DNA from 3 places in the Comamonas sp. CMM02 genome. Region 3 is predicted to be linked to each of the others. Evidence: riboswitches for the same ligand, from Rfam matches in the RefSeq annotation. Region 3 holds a riboswitch; each other region holds the start of a gene.
The links. Region 3 has a riboswitch for cobalamin ahead of IB213_RS15735 (TonB-dependent receptor domain-containing protein). Riboswitches for the same ligand answer to the same signal wherever they lie in the genome.

Region 1 (7,387 bases), on a different contig from region 3:
ATTCAGGCCCACAACAATGCTGTGGCGGGAGACGCCAGGCAGCTCCTTACCGTTGAATGCACCGGCGCCATCGTTCTCGCGGTCAATGATGGCGCGCGTCCATGCGTAGTTGATATGGCCAGTCACGCGGGGCGAGATTTGCAGGCGGTCTTGCAGCTCAATACCGTATTTGTGCGATTTGTCGATGTTGGTGTTTTTGAACGAGAAGGGTTCCAGATAGATTTCATCGGAAAGCTTCGCGTAAAAAGCAGACAACTTCAGACGGTTGCGCTCGGTGTTGTGGTTGGCGCCCACGGTCAGCGTTCGTACCTTGGCTGGCTCAATGAAACCATTAAAGGATGTGATGCCGGTCATCCAGTCTGTGGTGAAAAAGCGATCCACATCGGGGGTAACAAAGGCATCGCTGTAGTTGGCGAACAAGGCCAGCTGGGGCGACAGGCGGTGGTTGGCGCCCAGCTCCCAAGAGGTCAGGCGTTTGTCGGATTCAATGGACTGGCCTGCGATTGGGCTGTAGCGGTATGTGACCTGTTCCCGGCGAACACCCGCCGACAGCGTGAGCGCATCCAGCATGTACTGGCCCTGCAGGAAGAGTGCGCGATTGTCTTTGGTCGTGCGGTTGTCCACTTGTGAGCGCACGCCATCAAAATCCTGAAAACCTGCGTTGATGACCACAGCATCATTTTGGTATTGCAAGGCCAGCTCGTTGGAGATGTAGCGGTAGTCTGAGGCGAACTTAGAGGCTGGGTACAGCGAAGACTTGTCCTCGGCGTGGTGGCGCGCAGAGAGCTTCCATTGCGTGTTGAGCTGGTAGTCAGCGCCCAGGCTCCAGTGGTCAGTTTGCAGTTTTTGCTGGGTATAGAGGCTGTTTTTGTTCATGCCCGGCGTGGCATTGAACTCTTTGAGTGTCAGTGAGCTGGGGTAGCGCGTATCAATGTGCGAGGAGCCAGCTTCAAAGTCCAAGCGCAGGTTGTCGACGGGCTTGACACCAGCGGCGAAACGCCAGGTGTTGGCTTCTGACTGGTCTTTGTGGCCCGAAGGATCTTTGTCGCTGAAGCCGCCGGCCTTGCTGTGGTCCAGCGTGGCTGAGAGGTCAAACTTTTCACGCACCAGGCCTGCAGTGGCAATCGCGCCACGGTTGCCGTAATTGCCGGCATAGGTCTCCAGACTGACGCCGTTGTGGGGTTTGGTGTAAATCTGAATGGTGCCGGCAGTAGCGCCATCGCCGAACATGACAGCGCCGCTGCCCTTGGTGATTTCAATGCGTTCAATGTCGCTCAGGGAAATCGATCCGATGAGCTGCGGTGCCATGTCGATATTGTTCAGACGGCGGCCATTGACGGAGATGACGAGGTTCTGAAAGCCATCGTTGCCGTAGCCACGCATGCTGATTTGGGGGGCGTAGCGGTTGCCGTAGCTGGGTGTGACCTGCAGCGAGGTTTGCTGGGCCAGATAATCAAACAGCGAGCTGGCGCCAGAGCGTTCAATATCGCTGCGGGTGTGGACTTCAGAGGCGTAGGGCGCATCTTGGTCGCTCATGTCTATGCGGGTAGCAGACACGGTCACCGGGGTGTTGAAAGTTTCTTGGGCGCTGGCACCGTGCGCAAGCACGGACAAGGCGGCGCTCACAGCCAGTGAGCACCGGGAAAAACGGAATGACATGAAGAAGACCCATCTGACCACGGCTTGCGTCCCCGCAAGATGTGGTGTGCCGCACATGGATGGGCTGCGTGGCCGGTGCTCAGCGCACAGCGGATGCTGTGCGCGTCTGAGCTACCCCGCAGCACATCCGCTCAAGTACGTTTCGGCCGGTCTCCGGGCTCATGCGTTGTCTGGTCAGGCAGCTGCGTCCCCTTCCCAGAGCCAGGGCTCCAGTGGTTTGATGACGCAGTTAATCGCATTTACCGTTGCGGGGGCAGCACAGGCATGGCTGGCACCAGTGGGTGTAGCGCACCTGTTTCCCGTTTAACCCTTGCTAGAACAGCTTGTGGGCACCGATCACGTAAAAACTGCTCCCTATTGGGAGCAGTTAGTGAATGATAACGTAGCGTTTGGTAACCGTCGCAGCGCAATGCTGACGGCCTGTAGCTGCAGGCTCTAGGGCTAGCTAGCGTGTACGCACTACGCTGGTGTCAATCTCACCGTACACCGTTACGCCACTTTTCTGGCTGGCTGATGTTTCAGAGGGCTGGTAGTAATGGTCCTGCGCGCAGCCAGACAAGATCAGCAGGCTGGCAGCCAGCGCTGCATAGCTGAGACAGCGCGGTAATAACGAAAAGCGGGGGCTTGGCATGGGCGGCTCCTTGATCCAGCAAATACATGCATCCTAGGCCTGCACAAGGCGCAGCCGTGTGTCAGAACGTAGGTTGAGCACCCTGCACATGAGGTCATTCAGGCTTTGGAGGGTGCCTGGGCAGCCTGCACCACAGACAAGGCTGCTTGCACCAGATGCATGGTGGCCATGGGGTCATCGCAGGCAATGGTGTGGCGCTGGGGCATGCTGCGCAGCCAGGTGATCTGGCGCTTGGCCAGCTGACGGGTGGCGGCAATGCCTTTTTCACGCACCAGATGCATGTTGATGCTCGGCTTGCCCTGACGTTCTTGCCAGTCCAGCTCTTCCCACACCTGACGGTAGCCCACGCAGCGCATGCTGGAGACATCAAGGTGCAGGTCGCCGCGTGCGCGCAGGGCCTTGACCTCGTCCAGAAAGCCGGCTTGCAGCATGTCGTCAAAGCGCTGGGCAATCCGCTCGTGCAGCCAGGCGCGGTTATTGGGTTCTAAAGAAAAGAGGGTGCAATCGAACGCAGGCTGTGCGTTTTCAGCTCTTTTTTTGGATTGATGAAAGCTGGACAGCGGTTGACCGGAGACATGCCACACCTCCAGCGCACGCTGAATGCGCTGGCTGTCTGCTGGGGCCAGGCGTGCTGCAGTCTCCGGGTCTACCTTGGCCAGCTGTGCATGCATGGCTGGCCAGCCTATTTCTGCAGCCTGCGCATCCAGCTGGGCGCGTACTTCGGGGTCTGCGGCAGGCATGTCATCTATGCCATCGAGCAAGGCTTTGAAGTACAGCATGGTGCCACCTATCAGCAGTGGAATTGCGCCGCGTGCACGGATTTCACCAGCCAGACGCTGGGTGTCTTGAACAAACTCCGCAGCGCTGTAGGACTGCAGGGGGTCCAGAATATCAATCAGGTGGTGGGGCACCGCCGCCTGCTCTTGGGCGGAGGGCTTGGCAGTGCCGATGTCCATGGTGCGATAGACCAGTGCAGAGTCCACGCTGATGATTTCGCTGGCCTGGCCGCGTTGAGCAAGAACGGCGGCCAGCGCCAGTGCAGCATTGGTTTTGCCAGAGGCGGTCGGGCCTGCAATGGCAATGCAGGGCAGTGTGTGGGTGGAGGCAGTCAAGATCAGCAAACGAAAAGCGGTTCAAACCAAACCAGCGTGCCTTAATGCGCGCTGGGGGCACCGTGGCGGCGCACCAGCGTCCATGATGCCAAGGCTGCGGCCAAACACCAGAATCCCAGTCCGAAAACCAAGGGGTACACAGTGCCATTGAAGCTGCGTCCCAGAATTTGCCCGGTGGCAAAGGCAAACAGCATCATGATGCAGCCGTTCAGGGCAGAGGCCATGCCTGCAGCTTTGGGGAAGGTGCTGACAGCACCGCTTTGCCCGCAGGGTTGCTGAATGCCGTGGGCAATGGGAAACAGCAGGCACACGCAGGCGTAGGCCATGCCGTTGCGTACATCGGCCAAAGCCAGCGCGATGAGCAGCACGGCGCACAGCATGGCCAGCGCACCGGCCACAGCCACGGTATTGCGCACGCCCATGCGTGGCAGCAGTTTGCGGCACAGCATGGTGCCGCCGATATAGATCACGCCATTGGCAGCCAGCAGCCAGCCTACGTCGGTGGCTGTCCAGCCCAGTGCATCGATGAACGTGAAGGGCGAGCCGGTGAGAAAGACGACCAGCCCTGCATAGGAGCAGGTGGTGGTGGCGGTGTAGGCTAAAAAGGTGCGGTTGCGCACAATGGCGCTCCAGTTGTGCCACAGCCGCTGTGGCTGCAGTGCGTGTGGATTGAAGTGCTGCATGCTTTCCTGAAAGCGCAGCCACACCAGCAGCCAGGTGGCAATACCCACCACAGCCAGCACCGCCATGGTGGAGCGCCAGCCCACATGAATGGCCAGCCAGCTGCCAATCAAAGGGCTGCAGCAGGCCAGCACGCCAAGGCCAGACAAGGCTTTGGACATGACCTGAGCGCCTTGCACAGGCTGGTACAGATCACGCACGATGGCGCGTGCGGCCATGACAACCGCCCCCATGGCCGCGCCCTGCAGTGCGCGAAAAGCGATCAAGGCATCCATGTCGGGGGCGAAAACACAGCCCAGAGCTGCCAGCACATACAAGCCAATGCCTGTCAGCAAGATGGGGCGACGGCCCCAGCGGTCAGACGCAGGGCCCCATGCCAGCTGTGAGCAGCCAAAGGCCAAAATCAGTGCATAAAACGTGGTTTGTGTCTGTGACACGGAGGCATCGAGCTGCTGCGCCAGCAGTGGCATGGCGGGCAGGTACAAATCGGTGGTCAGCGGCTGAAAGCCCAGCAGCAGGGCCAGCAAGCCGATGATGAAAAGCGGGGACATGGCCGCAGTAGATGCGGTAACCGAAGCAGGAGAAGATGACACAGAGACACGTACCAGGTAGCAAACAAAAGACCGTCGACCAACGGTCTTGCGCAGGCTAGCAGAACCACCTGGGCGTGGTGTCGCTTGGATAGAACAGATGCCAAAAATGCTGTTGATGCTTGTCTGGCAAGCACCAGCAGCTATGGATTTTTTAAGCTTTGCAGCTGGCTTAATGCAGCGCGGTACTGGGGCAGGCCTGCGCTGTTGGTGCTGTGGTGGGTGCCGCCATCTACTAAAACCCATTGCTTGGGCCCGATGGCGGCTTCATACAGCTGCTGCCCTTGCGCCTGCGGTATCAGGGCGTCGGCACTGCCATGCACCACGACCACGGGGCTGCCCACTTGCTTGATTTTGGACAGCGAGTCGAACTTTTGCGTGATCAGCGGCCCCACAGGCAGCCAGCCCCATTGAAAACCACGCGCCATGTCACGAATGTTGGTGAAAGTGGCTTCCACAATCAGCGCTTGCTCATCGTTGACGCGCGTGGCCAGGTCAATCGCAATGGCGCCACCGAGCGAGTGGCCAAAGATAACGCGAGGCTGATCGGGGTGATGCTGCGCTAGCCATTGCCATGCGGCCAAGGCATCTTCGCGTGCGGTGATTTCAGAGGGGAGCTCTTTGGGTTTGGTCTGGCCAAAGCCCCGGTAATCAATGGCCAGCACCGAAAAGCCCAAGCTGTGCATATTGCGCATGCGCAGCGTAGAGCCTGTGACGTTCCAGCGGGCACCGTGCAGATACAGCATCACGGGTGCTTCGGGGTTGCGGTGGGGGAGCCACAAACCATGCAGGCGCACGTCCTGCTGTGCGTGCTGGCTGCGAAAGCTGATCCACACATCGTCCATGCCCTGCATATTGGCGCGTTGCCAGATGCGGTCGCTGGGCTGAAAGATCATCTCGCGCTGCTTGGCATCGAGGGCCGAGCAGCCTGCAATCGTCAGTGCCAGCGCAACAGCGCAGGTCCACGCCAAGGTGCGCAGTGCTGGAGGCGAAGTCATCCCGGACAGTTTCATAGGTTGGTATTTTGGGTCTATGCTTGCCGGCAAGTGTGCACGACCAAGTGCCTGTGTTGTTAAGGATGAATCAGACCATGCTTTTAGGCCTTGCCGCCAACCGGCTCCATCACCAGACCGAAGACGCCGCCCTGTTTGATTTGCTGCGGGCGTGTGAGTCAGGCATTCGTGAATTGAACCTGGGCCTGCACGCTGTGGGGCGCACTTACGATGCCATTGCTGCAGCAGACATGATGCACCGCTACCCGGGGCTGGTGCGCTACCCCTATGGCCGCGAGGGCGGCTTGATGAAGCTGGTGGCCGAGGTGGTCGGAATGGGTGAGGGGCGCACGCTCGATGGTGCCATTTACCTGACTGACCCGGTCGACCCGTCTTCTATTTTTCCGGAAGCGCTGGCCTTGAAGCGCCAGTGCGTCATTCATGGCAAGCCCTTTTTGTCGACCGTAGCCAGTGCACGCGACTGGATAGAGATGGAGCGCATCCATGCAGGCCTGGTGCGCGACCGGCATGCAGACCGCTTTCATGACTATGCCAGCCACACGCTGGCACTGATTGCCCACGATGCCATGAAGCCCGCCATGCTGGAGTTTGCGGCACACAACTTTGAGCTGCTCTCGCGCTTCAAGCGCCGGGTGGGCACGGGTACTACGGGCCAGAAACTCAATGAAATGGCGTGGAGCAAGGGCTGGCCGGCCGATAAGCCCTGGGTGGATCGCTACAACAGCGGCCCCTTGGGCGGTGATGCGCAGATTGCGGATCTGGTGCTGGAGCGCCGCTGCCAGCGGGCTATCTTCTTTGAAGACCCGCACGTGGCCCGCCAGCACGAGGCCGACATTCAGTTGCTGGAGCGTGCGGTCACAACGGTGACGCACGAGGCGGTGTGCATCACCACGCCCAAAGTGGCACAGCGCTGGTGTGATGCGGCAGTAATGCGGGCCAAGGGCTAGGCCACAGGGCACTCAATGGCCATGAAAAAAGCAGCCAGAGGGCTGCTTTTTTTGTGTGCTTTTCAAGCCCGGGCTTTAGAAGCTGTGGCGAATGCCCGCGGACACGGCCTTGAGGTCTTCGTTGGCCACCATGTCGTCAGAGCCAAAGCTGGCACCGTGCCTGTTTTGCAGCACGGTGTAGAAGGCGTACAGCTTGGTGCGCTTGCTCAGGTGGTGGTTGTAGCCCACGGTCCATTGCTGCGCTTGTGCCGGGCCTGCACCATTGGCATGGCCAAAGTTGGCCTGAATGTCGCCCGCGCCCACCGCGTATGCCACGGCGATGCGGCTTGCGTTGGCCTTTTGTGTCACGCCAGCCACCACGTCCTGGCTGCGCTGGTGGTAGCCGGAGACCGTCCAGCCACCTTCTGACCATGTTGCACGCAGTGCGTATTGCCTGGCTTGCGCCCATTCGCCGTAACCAGCACCGAACGACCAGTTGCCATGGTCATAGTTGGCGGCCATGTCATAGGCGTTCTTGCCCAGATTGCCAGCGGAGCGTTCGTGGAAGCTGACGGAGGACTCCACGGTCAGGCTGCCCATGGCGGGTGACTTGTAAGCCAGGCGGTTGTTGGCGTTTTCAACACCTGCGTACAGCGCATCGGCGGTGATGCCGTAGTCCTCGTTGTGCAGGCTGGTGCGGTCAGCCACAGCGTAGTACGAGGGGTTGAAAAAGCGGCCCATGCGCACAGTACCGAAGGCACCTTCCAGATTCAGC
Region 2 (7,387 bases), on a different contig from region 3:
GCACCTTCTTGCCACTGCATGGCTCCCGGTTGCAGCCACTGCTGCACGGAGGCGGCATCGTGCTCGGGGTGGTAGACCGCAACGGATGGCAGGGGCCGGGGTGGGAGCGCCGGTTGCTCGCCACCCAAAAAACCATGCCAAAGGTAGTTAAAAAACTCCCGCGCGTTGGCTGCCCCACCTTCGCGCAGATACCGCCAGATGCTGCGGCACTGCTCCATGGACGCGGTACTTTTGCGCAGCAGATTCAGATCCTCCGTGGTGTCCCCGGAGAACATGACCAGCGTGATGGCCTTGAGGCGACAGATTTCGCGAATGCGCTCTGTGCCATACGGCCAGTAGCTTTCACCACCGAGATGGTCAATCACGATCACCTTGGCGTGCTGCAGCACCTCATCTACATACAAATCCACCGAAGCGGGCTGGCGCAAATGCATGAGATTGGCCAGCCGCACCGTGGGTAACTGCTCGCCGTTCAGCCCTTGCAAGTGGGCATAAGCGTCGGCCAGCAACGACAGCGTGGTGTCGGCAGCGCTGAGCACCACCACATCGGCAGGCGACTGTCCGAGGCTGGAGACAAAGGCTTCATCGTCCACAAAGCCGCCGGGCTGAACTGCGAGCAAATGCATCAGTGCGCTCCAGCGGTCAGGGTGGCCAGCTGGGCATGAATAGCGGCTTCATCTAGATCGTGGCCAATGAACACCAGATAGGTCTGCCGCGTTTCGGTGTCTGTCCAGCGGCGGTCAAAGTAGCTGTCAAAACGCTTGCCCACGCCGTGTACGACCAGACGCATAGGCTTGCCGGGCACGGCAACAAAGCCTTTGACGCGGTAGACGGTTTGCTCGGAGACAATGGCCTGCAGCTTTTCCAGCAAAGCTTCGCGCTCCATTTCAGGCAGCTTGACGACGATTGAGTCGAACTCGTCATGGTCGTGGTGGTCGTGCGCCTGACCTTCTTCATGCCCATGGTGGCTGTGGCGTTCATCAATGCTTTCTTCCGATGCGCTGAACAGGCCAAGCACCACAGCCAGATCGATCTGGCCATGATCGGCAGCCACAATCTTCACCTGTGCAGGCACTTCCTGGCGCACGATGGCCTCCACTGTGGCCCGATCTTCGCTGCTGGACTGGTCGAGCTTGGTGAGCACCACCAGGTCAGCGGACATGAGCTGATCTTCAAACAGCTCATGCAGGGGCGACTCGTGGTCCAAATTTGGATCTTGCCTGCGCTGGGCATCCACAGCTGCCGGATTGGCTGCGAACTGGCCTGCAGCAGTAGCGGGCACATCGACCACGGTGATCACTGCATCTACCGTGCAGGCGTTCTTGATTTCAGGCCAGTTAAAGGCCTGAACCAGTGGTTTGGGCAGCGCCAGGCCGCTGGTTTCGATCAGGATATGGTCGATATCGCCACGGCGCGCAATCAGCTCACGCATCACGGGATAGAACTCTTCTTGCACTGTGCAGCACAGGCAGCCGTTGGCCAGTTCATACAGCTGTCCGCTTTGCTCGCCCTGCTCATCCTCGCAGCCAATGCCACAGCCGCGCAGGATGTCGCCATCAATACCCAGTTCGCCGAACTCGTTGACGATTACGGCGATACGGCGGCCATTGGCGTTGTTCAGAATGTGGCGCAACAGCGTCGTTTTTCCACTGCCCAGAAAACCCGTCACGATGGTTGCAGGGATTTTGTGGTTGCTTGTCATATGGAGTGTCCTGTTGTTCGTTCAAAAGAATGTGGCTTGCTTGCAGCGCACGCGGGAAAGGTTTTCATTGAGTGACCGGCCGGCAGCGCCACGGCACAACGTAGCCCTGGCTCTCGTGCTCGCCGTGCATGGCCTGTACCTGATAGACGTGCTGCAAATTTGCTGGCGTGAGCACATGGCGCGGTGCACCACAGGCCACGGCAGAGCCGCTTTGCAGCAGTAAAACCCGATCGCAAAAGCGACTGGCCAGCGTCAGGTCGTGCAGCACCACCACAACAGCCTGACCGGCGTTGCACTGAGAGCGCAGCAGCTCCATCACGCTGAGCTGGTGGTAGGGGTCAAGTGCAGCCACGGGCTCATCGGCCAGCAGCAACGGCGCCTGCACAGCCATGGCGCGGGCCAGACGGGCGCGGGCACGTTCACCACCTGAAAGTTCATTGAGATGGCGGTGCTGAAAAGCTTGCAGGTGCATCGCGCTCAGCGCTGTATCAATGGCCTGCTCATCGGCGCTTGAAGCTGAGCGGATGCCAAACCGGCTTTGGTGCGGCAAACGCCCCAACGCCACAAAGTCACGCACCTGCAAAGGCCAGGCTACCTGGTCACCCTGAGACAGATAAGCCAGCCGTTTGGCCCGCTGGCCCGGTGCAAGACGCCCCAGGTCCTGACCATCCAGCAGCACCCGGCCCTGGTGTGGCAGCAATTGCGCGATAGCACGCAGCACCGTGCTTTTTCCGGCCCCATTGGGGCCTATCAATGCGAAAAGCTCACCGGACTGCACCTCAAAGGACAAATCCTTCACACAGGTCTTGCCAGCCCAGTCAACCTGCAGCGATTCAATGGCCAGTGTGCGCATCAGCGGCTCCTCCAGCGCTCACGCACCACCAGATAAAAGAAGAACGGGGCACCAATCAAGGCTGTGACTACGCCCAGCATCAGCTCTACCCGGCCACTGAGCAGTCGCAGCGCAATATCAGCGCTGAGTAACAGCACTGCGCCACCCAGAGCGCTGGGCAGCATCAGCCGTGAAGGTCGATACCCGACCAGACCGCGAAACAGGTGCGGCACCACCAGCCCGATAAAGCCAATGGAGCCGGTGACCGCCACGCTGGCCCCCACGCACAACGCGGTGCCTGCAATGATTTGTGCACGCAGTCGCGGCAAATTCACGCCCATGCTGGCCGCTTCATCTTCACCCAGCGTCAGCGCATCGAGCTGGCGGCCACTGAAGGCCAGTATCAGCAGGCCCAGCGCGATAAACGGCAGACACAGGCGCACCTCATCAAAACTGCGGTCTGCCAGAGACCCCATCAGCCATAGCACGATGTCTTGCATGTCGGTGGGCGTGGGTGCCAGATTGATCGCCAGAGATGTCAAGGCAGCAGCCAGCGACGACATGGCGACACCCGCCAAAATCAAGGTGAGGTTGCTCGCGCCTTTGCTGGCAATACGGTAGAGCACCGTGGTTGCCGCTGCTGCACAGCCCATAGCCACGGTGGGCAGCAGCCAGGCGTTCCAGTGCCACAGCCCAAAATAGATGCACAGCACGGCGCCCAAACCAGCGCTGGAGCTGACACCCAGCAGACCCGGTTCGGCCAGCGGGTTGCGCAGCAGCCCTTGCAAAGCTGCCCCGGCCATGCCCAGCGACATGCCCACCAGCACTGCCAGCACGACCCTGGGCAGGCGGATTTCCTGCATGATTGACTGGTGCCGCAGCGCCAAATCAGTGGCCTGCTGCTGCAGGATCACAGACCACCAGTCGGTGACGCCGATGGACACCGAGCCGATGCCCAGCGAGATACAGCTGAGCATCAGCAGCACTGCCAATAGAGCACCATTCAAAACCCAGGCATTCGAGAAATTTGACAGCCCAGCTCGCACGGGGATTGCATTCATGGTTTGCCCACCTCGTGCGCCAGAGTCTGAGTGCTGGTCAATGGCAGCTGCAAGGCATCCACCTGCGCGGCTACCGACTCTGCCGCTTCAATCAACAGCCAGTTGCTGCAACCCCAGTCGTTATGCGCCAAGGCCACCACTGGAATGCGCTGGAGCAGCTTTTGCATCTGTGGATGGCGGCTCAGTCCAGAGCGGGCATATGCCACGTCGTTGACCAGACCGGGGGTGATGAAAATATCTGGAGGGTTGTGCACGATGCGTTCCAGATCAATGCGCCCCCATCCATGCAGGCCCAGTGCTGTGGCGTGGTTGCGCAGTCCAGCGGCCGTGAGCACCGCATCCACATGGGTCTGCTTGCCAGCACTTCCACCATTGGGCCGCAAATACAGGGCATTGAACGGGCGCGCAGTTTGGTGCAATTGCGCTAAACGCAGCGACAGACTCTCCAGCAGCTCTTGCGCGGCCGGCTCTCTGCCCAGGGCTTTGCCTATCTGGCGGGTGCTGCTGAAGATGCCGTCCCAATCGGTGGGAAATGGCACGGTCACGATCTGGACGTTGTACCGTTTGAGCAGTGCCGTCTGGTGGCGGGCATTCCAGCGGCGCGAGGCCAGCACAATGTGCGGCTTGCTGTGCAGCACATCTTCTGCGGTAGCTAAGTTCGACGGGAATTTTTTAGCCTGGGCCACCATGGAAAAGCGCTGCGCATCTTGGCTCTGACGCGAGAGCGAAAGAATTTGCGAAGGATCAGCCAGACTCAATGCCAGGGTATCGGCACAGATATTGGTGGACATGAGAGTTGGCAGCTGAGCCGTATCAGCCCACAAAGGCCCACACAAAAATGCCACGACCGCGCATGAAGGCAAAGTCCAGCGCATCAGAAATCTACGCCCGCTTGTGCCTTGACCCCGGCTTTGAATGCATGTTTGGTCTCTGCAATGTCACTGACGGTGTCTGCCAGCGCTGTCAGCTGCGCGTGCGCAGAGCGACCAGTTATCACCACCGTCTGCCCTTGTGGCCGGTTTCTGATGGCTTGCAGTACGTGCTCCATCTGCAGATAGCCGTACTGCAGCATGAAAGTCAATTCATCGAGCACCACCAGACGCAGGCTGTCATCACAGAGCATGCGTTGCGCTGCCTGCCACGCTATATCGGCTGCGGGCTTGTCGGCATCCCAGTCGCTGCGCTGCCAGGTGCAACCTGTTGCCATGGCGTGGTATTGCACCTGAGACGCTGGCCCTTGACCGAGCAGACCAAGGTGGTGCAAGAACGTGATTTCACCCGTAGCGTGCGTGCCTTTGATGAACTGCACCACACCCGCACGCAGCCCGTGTCCCAGTGCGCGGTACAGCATGCCAAATGCAGAAGTCGTCTTGCCTTTGCCATGGCCTGTGAGCAGCACAACGATGCCACGCTCTGTCTGGGCACGCTCTACTGCGGCCAGAACCTGTGCCTTTTTTTCCTGCATGCGCCCGGCATGCAGCTGTTTGAACTGTTCGTCCATGCTCTCCCCGAGCCATTACACGATGAAAGGCATGCAAGGAGGAGGAGATGTGTGCGGCGGGCCTGGGCCACACAATGAGGTGAGACTGGGCCTGTCAGCAAACGGCCCACACCCCGTGGCATACAACTGCGTTCGAACAGGTCGGTATTCTGGCTCGCCGTCATTCAGGGCACACCGCCTTCCCGGATATGTCATCCAGTGGCATTAAAGTGTGTCTGTCAGGCTTACAGCAGCGGGGGCTGCGCCGGAATGTTCAAGGCCAAAGCCTTGAGGTCACCGGACTTCCCGTTTCACCCCGCCGTGCGTTTGCGCGGCAGGACTCCCGTTCGTAGGCGCTGATTATAAGAGTCAGATGCCAGACATCTGGTGCACAGAGACCGTGCCGCGCATCCCCACTGCCAGACTGGCGCTGCAAAAACACTCTTGGCCATGTGCACGACATTGCGGCCATTGGAGTTCAGTCGTGCCAAGCGCCCTGTGAGGCAGGTAAGGCCGTTGAGGCAATACTTCGCATTCCCGGCCTTAAATTGGTAATTGGCAAGCACGCGGCTCTAGTTTTGACAGCATCTGGCACCATCTTGGATGAGTGTCCGTCTAAAAATCACCCATCGCCAAACAATGAAAACAATCGACGAAATGCTGAATCTTGACTTGCTGACCCATGAACAGCACCGTGAAATCAGTGCCTGGATTGCCAGTGCTGAGTCCCCTGAAGAGATACTGCAAATGCCAGCGACACTTTGGCAAGCTGTCGAGCGCGCCAGCCTGGAGATGGGGGTGAACGAAGATCTTTTACGCCCACCGTCACTGGATGCCGACAACGTTGCCTTGTGCTGAGCCCATCTCCTGAACGCCCATATCAGCCGCTTTTGGAGGCCTTCGCTGCAGATGGGCAGTACTTGCAAACTGGCACATATCGCGAGTGCGCCTGAAGGCACAAGGCCTTGGAAGCAGCAGCACCCGAGCCAGCGAAAGAATGCACGCACATGGCGCGCAGCACCCCCTCAGACAAGCCCCCGGCGTTCGGAACCACATTTCAATGCTTGAGGTGACATTAGCCAGCCTGCGCTGGAGTGAACCTGTCTTCATACACACCACAGGCCCAATCGATAAACACCCGCACTCTGGGTGAAAGCTGATGGTGAAATGGATACAGCGCAAAAACCGGACGCGCAGGACACATCCATTTTTCAAGCACTTGCACCAGACGCCCGGCTTGCAGGTGCTCTTGCAGGCGAAAGCGGGGGGCCTGTATCAGTCCACAACCGGCAAGTGCTGCACTGGTGTAGCACTCTGCATCGTTGACTGAGAGCCAGCCGCTCGCTTCAAATTCGGCGACCTGCCCATCCACAATGACCGTGAAAGGGTAGCGACTGCTGCTGCCTCTGGAGAAAAATCCAACACCCTGGTGTGCCTGCAGTTCACGGGGATGTACAGGCATGCCATGTCGCGCCAGATATTCAGGGCTGGCACAGATGATTTCCTGCATGTCGGCCAGCTTGCGAGCAACCAGCGAAGAGTCTTGCGGATGGCCTGCGCGTACGACGCAATCGATACCCTCCTTGACCAGATCGACCAGGCGGTCGCCACTGCTGATGACCACGTCAATCTGTGGATACAGTGCCCTGAACTGGCCAATGCGCGGCAAGATGATCAGCGTGGCATGCGCTCCGTGCAAATCCAGCCGCAGGGTTCCATGGGGGTTTTTGATATGCGTACTCAGAGACGCTTGTGCGTCTTCCAGATCGAGCAGTATCTGCTTGCTGCGTTCGTAGAAAGATTGCCCATCCAAAGTAGGTTTGACCTGCCGCGTGGTGCGATCCAGCAAGCGCGCACCCAGCTTTTTTTCTAATTCTTTGATGGCATGCGTTGCCGTTGCGCGTGGAATATTCAAAGCGCTGGCTGCCTGAGTAAAGCTGCCCAGCTCCACAATGCGAGTGAAAAGTTGCAAAGCGCTGAAGCGATCCATGAAATATTGATTGTTGGCTTTTTTTGAATTAACAAGTCAATTTCATACCATTTATTCATTTGCAGTCAATCACGATCATTGCGTTCATGCCCCACGAGCAACACGCTCTTTGGACTGAAAAGCGCCGTGCCTCAGTGCACCTTCTCGCATTCACCGTAAGCATTGAGCCATGAACGTAAACCGATTTTTTGCAGTTGAGCCTCAGAATGTGTCTAGCGCTGCCTTCACAGATCAAGCTGTCAAGGCAACGCTTGCCACCATGCCTGGGGTTGCGTTGCGGTTGTCTTGTGCTCTTGCGCCTGCTGCCATTTCAAGGATTGAT
Region 3 (7,387 bases):
GTGCACCGTCGCACCGCTGGCCAGCTGGTGCCAGTAAGGATCGAGAAAATCAGGCCCGCACTTGAACACTCGAACACGGCGCCCTTGCCGCGTATGCCAACACGCCAAAGCAGCGGTCACGGTGGTTTTGCCCTGCCCAGAGGCTGGCGCAGCCACCAGCAGTGCCACACAGCGATGAGAGGAAAGAGAAGAATTCATACGCGCTTGTTCGTTTCGCAGCAGGGCATGACAGCATGCCTTGCTGCGTTCAGCCCTTGCTAAGTTACTGGGGCATCCACTTCAGACCCACATAAAAAGTGCGCCCTGCCGCAGCGTAATCTTTGGCAAGCACGTAATCGCGATCCATCAAATTGTCGACACGTGCTGTCAGCGTGAAATCTCTGGCAAGTGGCTTGGAAGCAGACAGATTGAACAAGCCATAACCCGCCCAGTCATACCGCTTGTTCTTGGAATCAAATTCACTGCGCTTGCTCACCAGCTGCATCTCGGCGCCAAGCATCCAGCCCAGCCACTGTTTATATGCACTGACATTGGCGTAACGCTTGGCTCGTCGATCCAGAATGCGTCCCGTCTCTTGGTTGCGTGGTGTTTGGAAATCGACAGATGCCGTCCAGTCCACATCCAGCCAGTGTGTGGCAGCGGCGAAGGTGATGCCTTGCAGTTCAGCCTGCGCAACGTTCTGGTATTTTTTGCTGCTGCTGTTGTATTCGATGAGGTTTGTCAAACGATTGCGATAGGCCACCATAGAGAAGCTGTCACCACCTTGCTTCCAATGCAGTCCGACTTCGGCATTTTTGCCTTCTTCGGGCTGCAGGGAAGCAGAACCATAGATGCGGTGAAAGCGCTGATACAGCGTGGGCGCACGGAAAGAGGTGCCCGCAGAGGCCGTTGCACGCCATGTGGGAGACAACGCCAGCCCGTACGCTGCACTGCCCGTGTTCTGCCCGCCGAATTCACTGTCATCGTCGTGGCGAACATTCAATTGCAGCGAATGAACACTGCCCTGGTAACCCCAACCCAGGGCCAGCGCATTTTGCGAACGTTCCCGCTCAGACACGTCCAGATCCTTGTTTTGCAAGTTGTCTTCACGGCGCTCTAAATTGGCCGTCAACGTTGCATTGCCATGCTTGAAAACGTTTTGCCACAAATAATTACGCAGCGTTGTCTCGGTGTAGCTGGGACTCTTGGTCACAGTCTCGTACTTCACATTCGATTCACTCACGGAAATGCGGCTAGACAAGAGCGGGTTCCATTGCGCAGCCCATGACAGCCCCAAAGTTTCCAGCTTGCGCTTGCTGCGATCATCTGCCAGCGTGGAGTCGTAGCCACTATTGGACTGGCTGGTTAACGCAGTGGCTTCCAAGCGATGGTCGCGGTTCAGCTGAAACCCCAGCTTCGCGTTGGCTGCATGCAGGCGATAGTCATCTTTATCCGGGTTGCTGGTGGCAGTCGTCTTTGCATCAAAACCATCAGTACGCTCGGTTTGCACGCCAACTGCGTAGTCCCACGCGCCTTGCCCCCCCGACAGCCCGGCATCTGCCTTGCGGGTACCTTGGTTGCCGAAACCAATCGCAATATGCGGCAAGAAACCGGCTTCACCCTTTTTAGTGAAAATCTGAATCACACCTGCCACGGCATCAGAGCCATAGACAGCGGCCGCAGGCCCGCGCAATATCTCCACGCGATCAATGCTTGCCAAGGGAATGGTCTGCCAGTCCATACCGCCACTTGTGGACTGCGAGTCCACGCGAATCCCGTCCACAAACACCGCTGTGTGCTGGTTGTTAGCGCCGCGCATGAACAAGCTGGTGCTCGAGCCCATACCACCGGTCCGCACCAGCTGCACACCTGGCTGACGGGCCAAGATCGACGCCAGATCGCTGAAGCCGCTGCGTTCAATTTCCTCATGGCCAATCACCGTCATGTCAGCCAGCACGTCTGACAAACGCTGTTCTGTGCGTGTGGCAGAGACGACCACCTCATCCAGCGAAGCGGCCATGGACGAGATCCATGGTGCTGCAGCCAAGACAACCGCCAAGCTCACAGGGCGCAAGGCACACGACGACGCGACGCACAAGCGTCGTTGTTCAAACAAACTCATTTGAGAAATTCAGAGAAATCCACCCGTACTGACCTCCCCGCCAGCAATGGGTAATACCATGTCCATCAAAAATAGACACACCTGTGTTGGCCGGTATCCGGGCTGGTTCATCAACGCCATCGCCTTCCCAAATGCTTGTTCAAGGCATTCAGTGGCTTAAATGATGGGTGAGCGTATGACTAACGCTAAGAACTCACCGTTGCGGGGGCAGCGCAGGCTAGGTGGCACTGAAGGCCAGCACCATCACCCTGCTTCCCGTTGAACTGCAAACTTGTGAACCAAGTTGCGAGCACCAACATTTGAGACGTCGATTCTAACGGGGCAGACAAGACCAGGCACCAAGCATGTGTGCGTGTGAACAACATTGGCACCTGACTTAGCAGCGCAAAACAGCGGCTCAATTGACAGCTTGAAACAAGCTCAGGTAGCTATATCTTGCCATCTGCCATAAATTTGCAATTCACGCCAAAGTGGCAGTCCTACAATTAGAGCAATCCATGACGACACCATCTATTCTTGAGCCCATTGCTGAGCGCGTAGAGCTGCTATTGAAAAAGTATGAAGCGCTGCAACACGCCAATCACTTGCTCAACCAAGAGATTGAAGCTTTGCATAAAGAGCGAGATTCGCTTCGGTCGCGCCTAAAGGCAGCGCGCGCACGCGTGGGTGACTTGATTGAACGTCTGCCTGCCAATCAGGAGACCCCGTGAGCCAGCTAGAAATTCAGATCCTGCACCAAGACTACCTGCTCACCTGCCCTGACGGCCACGAGTCACAGTTGATGGAGGCAGTGGAACGCGTAGACCAGCAGTTCCAACAAATGCGCGACAGCAGCAAACTGCGCTCGCGCGAGCGTGTGGGCGTTTTGCTGGCCGTGAACTTGGCCTATGAAAATCTGGAACTGCGCCATCAGCTTCAGGCTCTCCAGCAACAGCTGGCAACCCTGCAAGGCACGATGCCAAGCAATGATTTAGAAATTGATGCGCAGCGCTTGACCAGCCTGGAATTACAGGCCGCCCACGATCTCACAGTAGCAGATCAGTTGTTGCAACGTTTGAACCAGGTGCTGGACAGTGAAACCGCCAGCACAACGTCTGCAAATTTGGATGAAACAGCGAATCCTGAGTCGCAGAATGTGGCATCTGCACCCCGTGCTGATCTGGAAACGGTTAGTGCCAACTTAGACAACGACATGCACATGGACTTGGTGCAGCCTGCATCAAAAAGTCTGTAAAATCGATCCTGTCTGCAAACCGCCGGGCTTTATATTGCCTTGAACCAATGCTCATTGAGCACGGGCTTGATACATTGCCTAGCAAGCGTGATCGTCTCGCGTTAGACGAACCCAACGCTGGGCTGCTCTCGCCCACCTGAACCCCCGGTTCAGGTTGAGGGCTCGGTGGCTTTGCAGACACCTTTCACTGCTTTTCAGCAAACTCTCGCTGAGTGACAGCCCATCTAGCGGCACCACACTGATGGCTTATAAATCAAGTCCATCCACAGCGCCCACAAAGAAACAGCAACCAGCATAAACCCCGCTGCACGCACGCCCCAGCCAGAGCGCAAGAGGCTCAATCGCCCACTCAGCCAGCGCCATGCATAAGGCGCAGCAATCAACCACAGCGCCCCGCCACAAGCAAAAGCTACCATGCTGGCCGCTCCCGTCAGCGCGGTGCCACTGAGAGCTGCCACCAAAATAGCGGAATAAAGCAGGCCACAGGGCAGCAGTGTCCAAGCCATGCCCGCAAAAAGGACACCCCCGCGCATCGACAGGAGCGGTTGAACGGTTTTCCACATCGCCCTGCCCGCGCGTTCCAGCCAGACAGGCTGCTGCCCCTGAAACAGCATCAGCAGGCCCCACGCCAAAATAGCCAGATGCATCAGCACCCACACTGGATGCAAAGCAGACGTTCGATCAGACAGCCATGCAATCTGCTCCATGGCCAATGCAGCAATCGCACCCAGCAGGCCATAGCCTACGAGGCGTCCACTATGAAATTGAAAGGCACTCCAGTTGAATGCCGCTGGATGGCTCTGCTGCATGCTGTGCATTTGCACGGCTTTGTGATGCCCGTGTATGACTGCATGGCAAGGGGCAGCGCACATTGCAAGACAATGAGGTCCTCCAACAAGCCCCATGAAAAATGCAGTCCAGACCAGTGAAAATTCCATAAGGATCAGATGATCCGCGAGAACCTTGCGCGGGTGCGGTCTGCTTGCAAATAACGGTCAAACACCAGGGCAACTCCGCGAACAAAGAACCAGCCTTTGGCTGTTACCTTGATACAGTCGTCCACGATCTCAACCAGACCCTCTTCTTGCTGAGAGGCCAGAGCTTCAATCTCTGTCGCAAAGTACTTTTTAAAATCGATCAGCCAAGCGCTGTTAATGGATTCATAGAGTACTTCGCCTTGACACATGATGGTCATGATTACGGCCCGGCGAATGGTGTCGTCTCGCGTTAACGCCAAACCTCGAACAACGGGCAGACGATCTTGATCGAGCAAGTCGTAATACTCTTCCAAGGTCTTCGCATTCTGGCTGTAAGTGGCCCCAACACGACCAATTGCAGACACACCCAGCGCGATCAAATCACAATCCGGTTGCGTGCTATAGCCCTGGAAGTTACGGTGCAGGCGTCCTTGCCGTTTAGCAATCGCCAGCGCATCTTCAGGCAAGGCGAAGTGATCCATCCCCACATACACATAGCCTGCAGCGATGAAGCTCTCGATGGAAGAAGACAGCATGCTTACTTTGTCGGGCGCAGAAGGAAGGTCTTCTTGCAAGATACGGCGCTGCGGCTTGAAACGCTCGGGCAAATGTGCATAGGCATACAGGGCAATACGATCTGGGCGCAACGCCGCAACCTGCTTTAATGTGCGGGCAAATGACTCTGCATTCTGCTTGGGTAAGCCGTAAATCAAATCGACATTGATCGACTCAAAGCCCAGCTCACGAGATGCTGCCACCAGATCAAACACCTGCTCTGCAGGCTGTTCACGGTGCACCGCTTTTTGCACCTCAGGATCAAAATCCTGAACACCAAAGCTCAGGCGGTTAAACCCGATCTCTTTGAGCACCGCCAAGCGCTCACGCGTCACCGTCCTTGGATCTACCTCAATCGAATATTCGCCAGCGGGATCAAAGTCAAAACGCTGACCCAGCATGCGCCACAGCTCGCGCAACTCTTCATCCGTAAGGAAAGTGGGCGTACCCCCACCGACGTGAAACTGGCTGACAACTTGCCCACGGCCACAGTGCTGCAGGTGCAAATCCACCTCGCGCTCCAAATAGCGCATGTAGGTGACAGCACGCTCATGGTGTTTGGTAATAATCTTGTTGCAGGCGCAGTAGTAGCACAGGGACTCACAAAAAGGAATGTGCACGTAGAGCGACATTGGCTGCTTTGCCGCAGCGGTCACTTTGCGCTGCTTCAACGCCAAGATATAGTCATCATCACCAAATGCCTCCACAAACCTGTCAGCAGTGGGGTAAGAGGTGTAGCGTGGACCAGGCACGTCATAGCGTCGCAAGAGTTCGGGGGTGACTACAGTCATGAATCTTTTTTCCTTGTTGCCCCTACTTTGCAACAATAAGCCACGTTTATCCTTGACTTGAATCAAGGGGGCGATGTAAAAGCAATGCCACAATTTGATTCATATCATTCGTAAAACCAATGCCACACTTTGATTCAAATCATTCATGGCTGCGCTCTTCACTCTGATAGTTCCGTTTCTATTTTTTTTAACATCTAGCCTACGTCTTACTCATAGACATATGGGCTTTTGAGTACATGACTCCACCATCCATCAAAGTAACCTGTTCCAACTGCAATCTGCGCGAACTCTGCATGCCCGTGGGCCTGAGCGAGCAGCAGTTGCAGCGCATTGATGACATTGTGGCAACGCGCCGCAAAGTCAAACGTGGAGCAACGCTGTTTCGCAACGGAGAAGCCTTCACGTCGCTGTATGCCATTCGTACGGGGTTTTTCAAAACTTGCGTGGCAACCGAAGATGGCCGGGATCAGGTGACGGGCTTTCAAATGGCAGGCGAGATCATCGGCCTGGATGGCATCGTCAATGATCACCACACTTGCGATGCCGTCGCACTAGAAGATGCGGAAGTTTGCGTCATGCCGTTTGATGGGCTGGAGGAAATTTCGCGCGAAGTGACTGCCCTGCAAACCCATGTGCACAAAGTGATGAGCCGGGAAATTGTGCGCGAGCACGGCGTCATGCTCCTGCTTGGCAGCATGCGTGCTGAAGAACGCTTGGCAGCATTTATTTTGAACTTGGTACAGCGCCTTCACGCTCGGGGTTTTTCCTCGTCAGAGCTGGTGCTGCGCATGACACGCGAGGAAATCGGCAGCTACCTGGGCCTCAAGCTGGAGACAGTGAGCCGCACCTTCTCCAAGTTTGTGGAAGAAGGCATGGTCGAAGTCAAGCAACGCCACGTCCGCATTCTGGACACGGCTGCATTGCAACGTCTGGTGAACAGCCAGCACGAAAGCAATAAATAAGAAATTGCAGGCTGGTTCAGCCAGCCCAAAAGCCTCCCACGCTATCGCTTTGGGAGGCTTTTTTTATGGCTGCCCTACCTGACATCGATAGAAAACATCGAGGACCTCCCTCAGGATATGGAAGGTTCTCCGTTGACCTTCGCTGCGGGTATGGACAGCAGCATTGTCAAATAGCCCGCCACTGAAAATACTGCCCAGAAAATAAAGAAGGCAATCGTATAGACAGCGCTGCGTGATAACTCAACACTTTGCCCCCACCACGACATATCCATAGGATCAAACACAGAAAAAACCAGCATTTCCATCACACCTGCTGCCAAAAAAGCAGGCCAGGCAATCCACATCCAGCGTTGTGCCAACATATGTCTTCCTTTGTGGTTTGGTTTAACGCTTTTATTGTGCACACCGTATTTTCAATATCAGCGTGGGACAAATACCAAATAAAAAAGATAGCTGCTTGCGCTTATTAACAAAGGATTTCAAAGTCATTAATACCTGAATCCCTTGCAACATAAGCGCAAGCAGCTATCTTTACCAGTAAATTTAAATTATTTAGGCGTTAAATCAGGCAAATCCGCATCCGGTGTTACTGCGTGATTGCGCACCGCATTGGCTGGCGCATAGCTCTTGTCCTGGTTGCGTAACTGTTCGTTGATGTTCACACCCTTTTGGTAGTAATCCGCATCGACAATTGGATCAGCACCACGCGCAGCGATCACCGCCGTCAAAATACCAGCCACCACCACAATCGCCGGTCCAGACAAGAC

Region 1: another riboswitch for cobalamin. It lies ahead of IB213_RS07400 (TonB-dependent receptor); the one in region 3 lies ahead of IB213_RS15735 (TonB-dependent receptor domain-containing protein).
Region 2: another riboswitch for cobalamin. It lies ahead of cobO (cob(I)yrinic acid a,c-diamide adenosyltransferase); the one in region 3 lies ahead of IB213_RS15735 (TonB-dependent receptor domain-containing protein).

Annotation. Positions count from the first base shown of each region.
Region 1 is NZ_JACUZW010000002.1:484,672-492,058, forward strand. It holds gene IB213_RS07400 (TonB-dependent receptor) at 1-1,659, opposite strand, end outside; cobalamin riboswitch at 1,786-2,011, opposite strand; gene IB213_RS07405 (hypothetical protein) at 2,105-2,290, opposite strand; gene miaA (tRNA (adenosine(37)-N6)-dimethylallyltransferase MiaA) at 2,389-3,402, opposite strand; gene IB213_RS07415 (multidrug effflux MFS transporter) at 3,444-4,634, opposite strand; gene IB213_RS07420 (alpha/beta hydrolase) at 4,817-5,671, opposite strand; gene IB213_RS07425 (methylglyoxal synthase) at 5,764-6,633, shown strand; gene IB213_RS07430 (porin) at 6,709-7,387, opposite strand, start outside.
Region 2 is NZ_JACUZW010000003.1:218,284-225,670, reverse strand. It holds gene cobN (cobaltochelatase subunit CobN) at 1-626, opposite strand, end outside; gene cobW (cobalamin biosynthesis protein CobW) at 626-1,702, opposite strand; gene IB213_RS10540 (ABC transporter ATP-binding protein) at 1,767-2,555, opposite strand; gene IB213_RS10535 (iron ABC transporter permease) at 2,555-3,595, opposite strand; gene IB213_RS10530 (ABC transporter substrate-binding protein) at 3,592-4,386, opposite strand; gene cobO (cob(I)yrinic acid a,c-diamide adenosyltransferase) at 4,470-5,096, opposite strand; cobalamin riboswitch at 5,218-5,437, opposite strand; gene IB213_RS10520 (hypothetical protein) at 5,715-5,933, shown strand; gene IB213_RS10515 (LysR family transcriptional regulator) at 6,151-7,065, opposite strand.
Region 3 is NZ_JACUZW010000005.1:96,567-103,953, forward strand. It holds gene IB213_RS15730 (cobyrinate a,c-diamide synthase) at 1-198, opposite strand, end outside; gene IB213_RS15735 (TonB-dependent receptor domain-containing protein) at 263-1,999, opposite strand; cobalamin riboswitch at 2,172-2,413, opposite strand; gene IB213_RS15740 (DUF904 domain-containing protein) at 2,599-2,811, shown strand; gene IB213_RS15745 (cell division protein ZapA) at 2,808-3,335, shown strand; gene IB213_RS15750 (sulfite exporter TauE/SafE family protein) at 3,560-4,273, opposite strand; gene hemN (oxygen-independent coproporphyrinogen III oxidase) at 4,279-5,658, opposite strand; gene fnr (fumarate/nitrate reduction transcriptional regulator Fnr) at 5,895-6,620, shown strand; gene IB213_RS15765 (hypothetical protein) at 6,731-6,982, opposite strand; gene IB213_RS15770 (FixH family protein) at 7,169-7,387, opposite strand, start outside.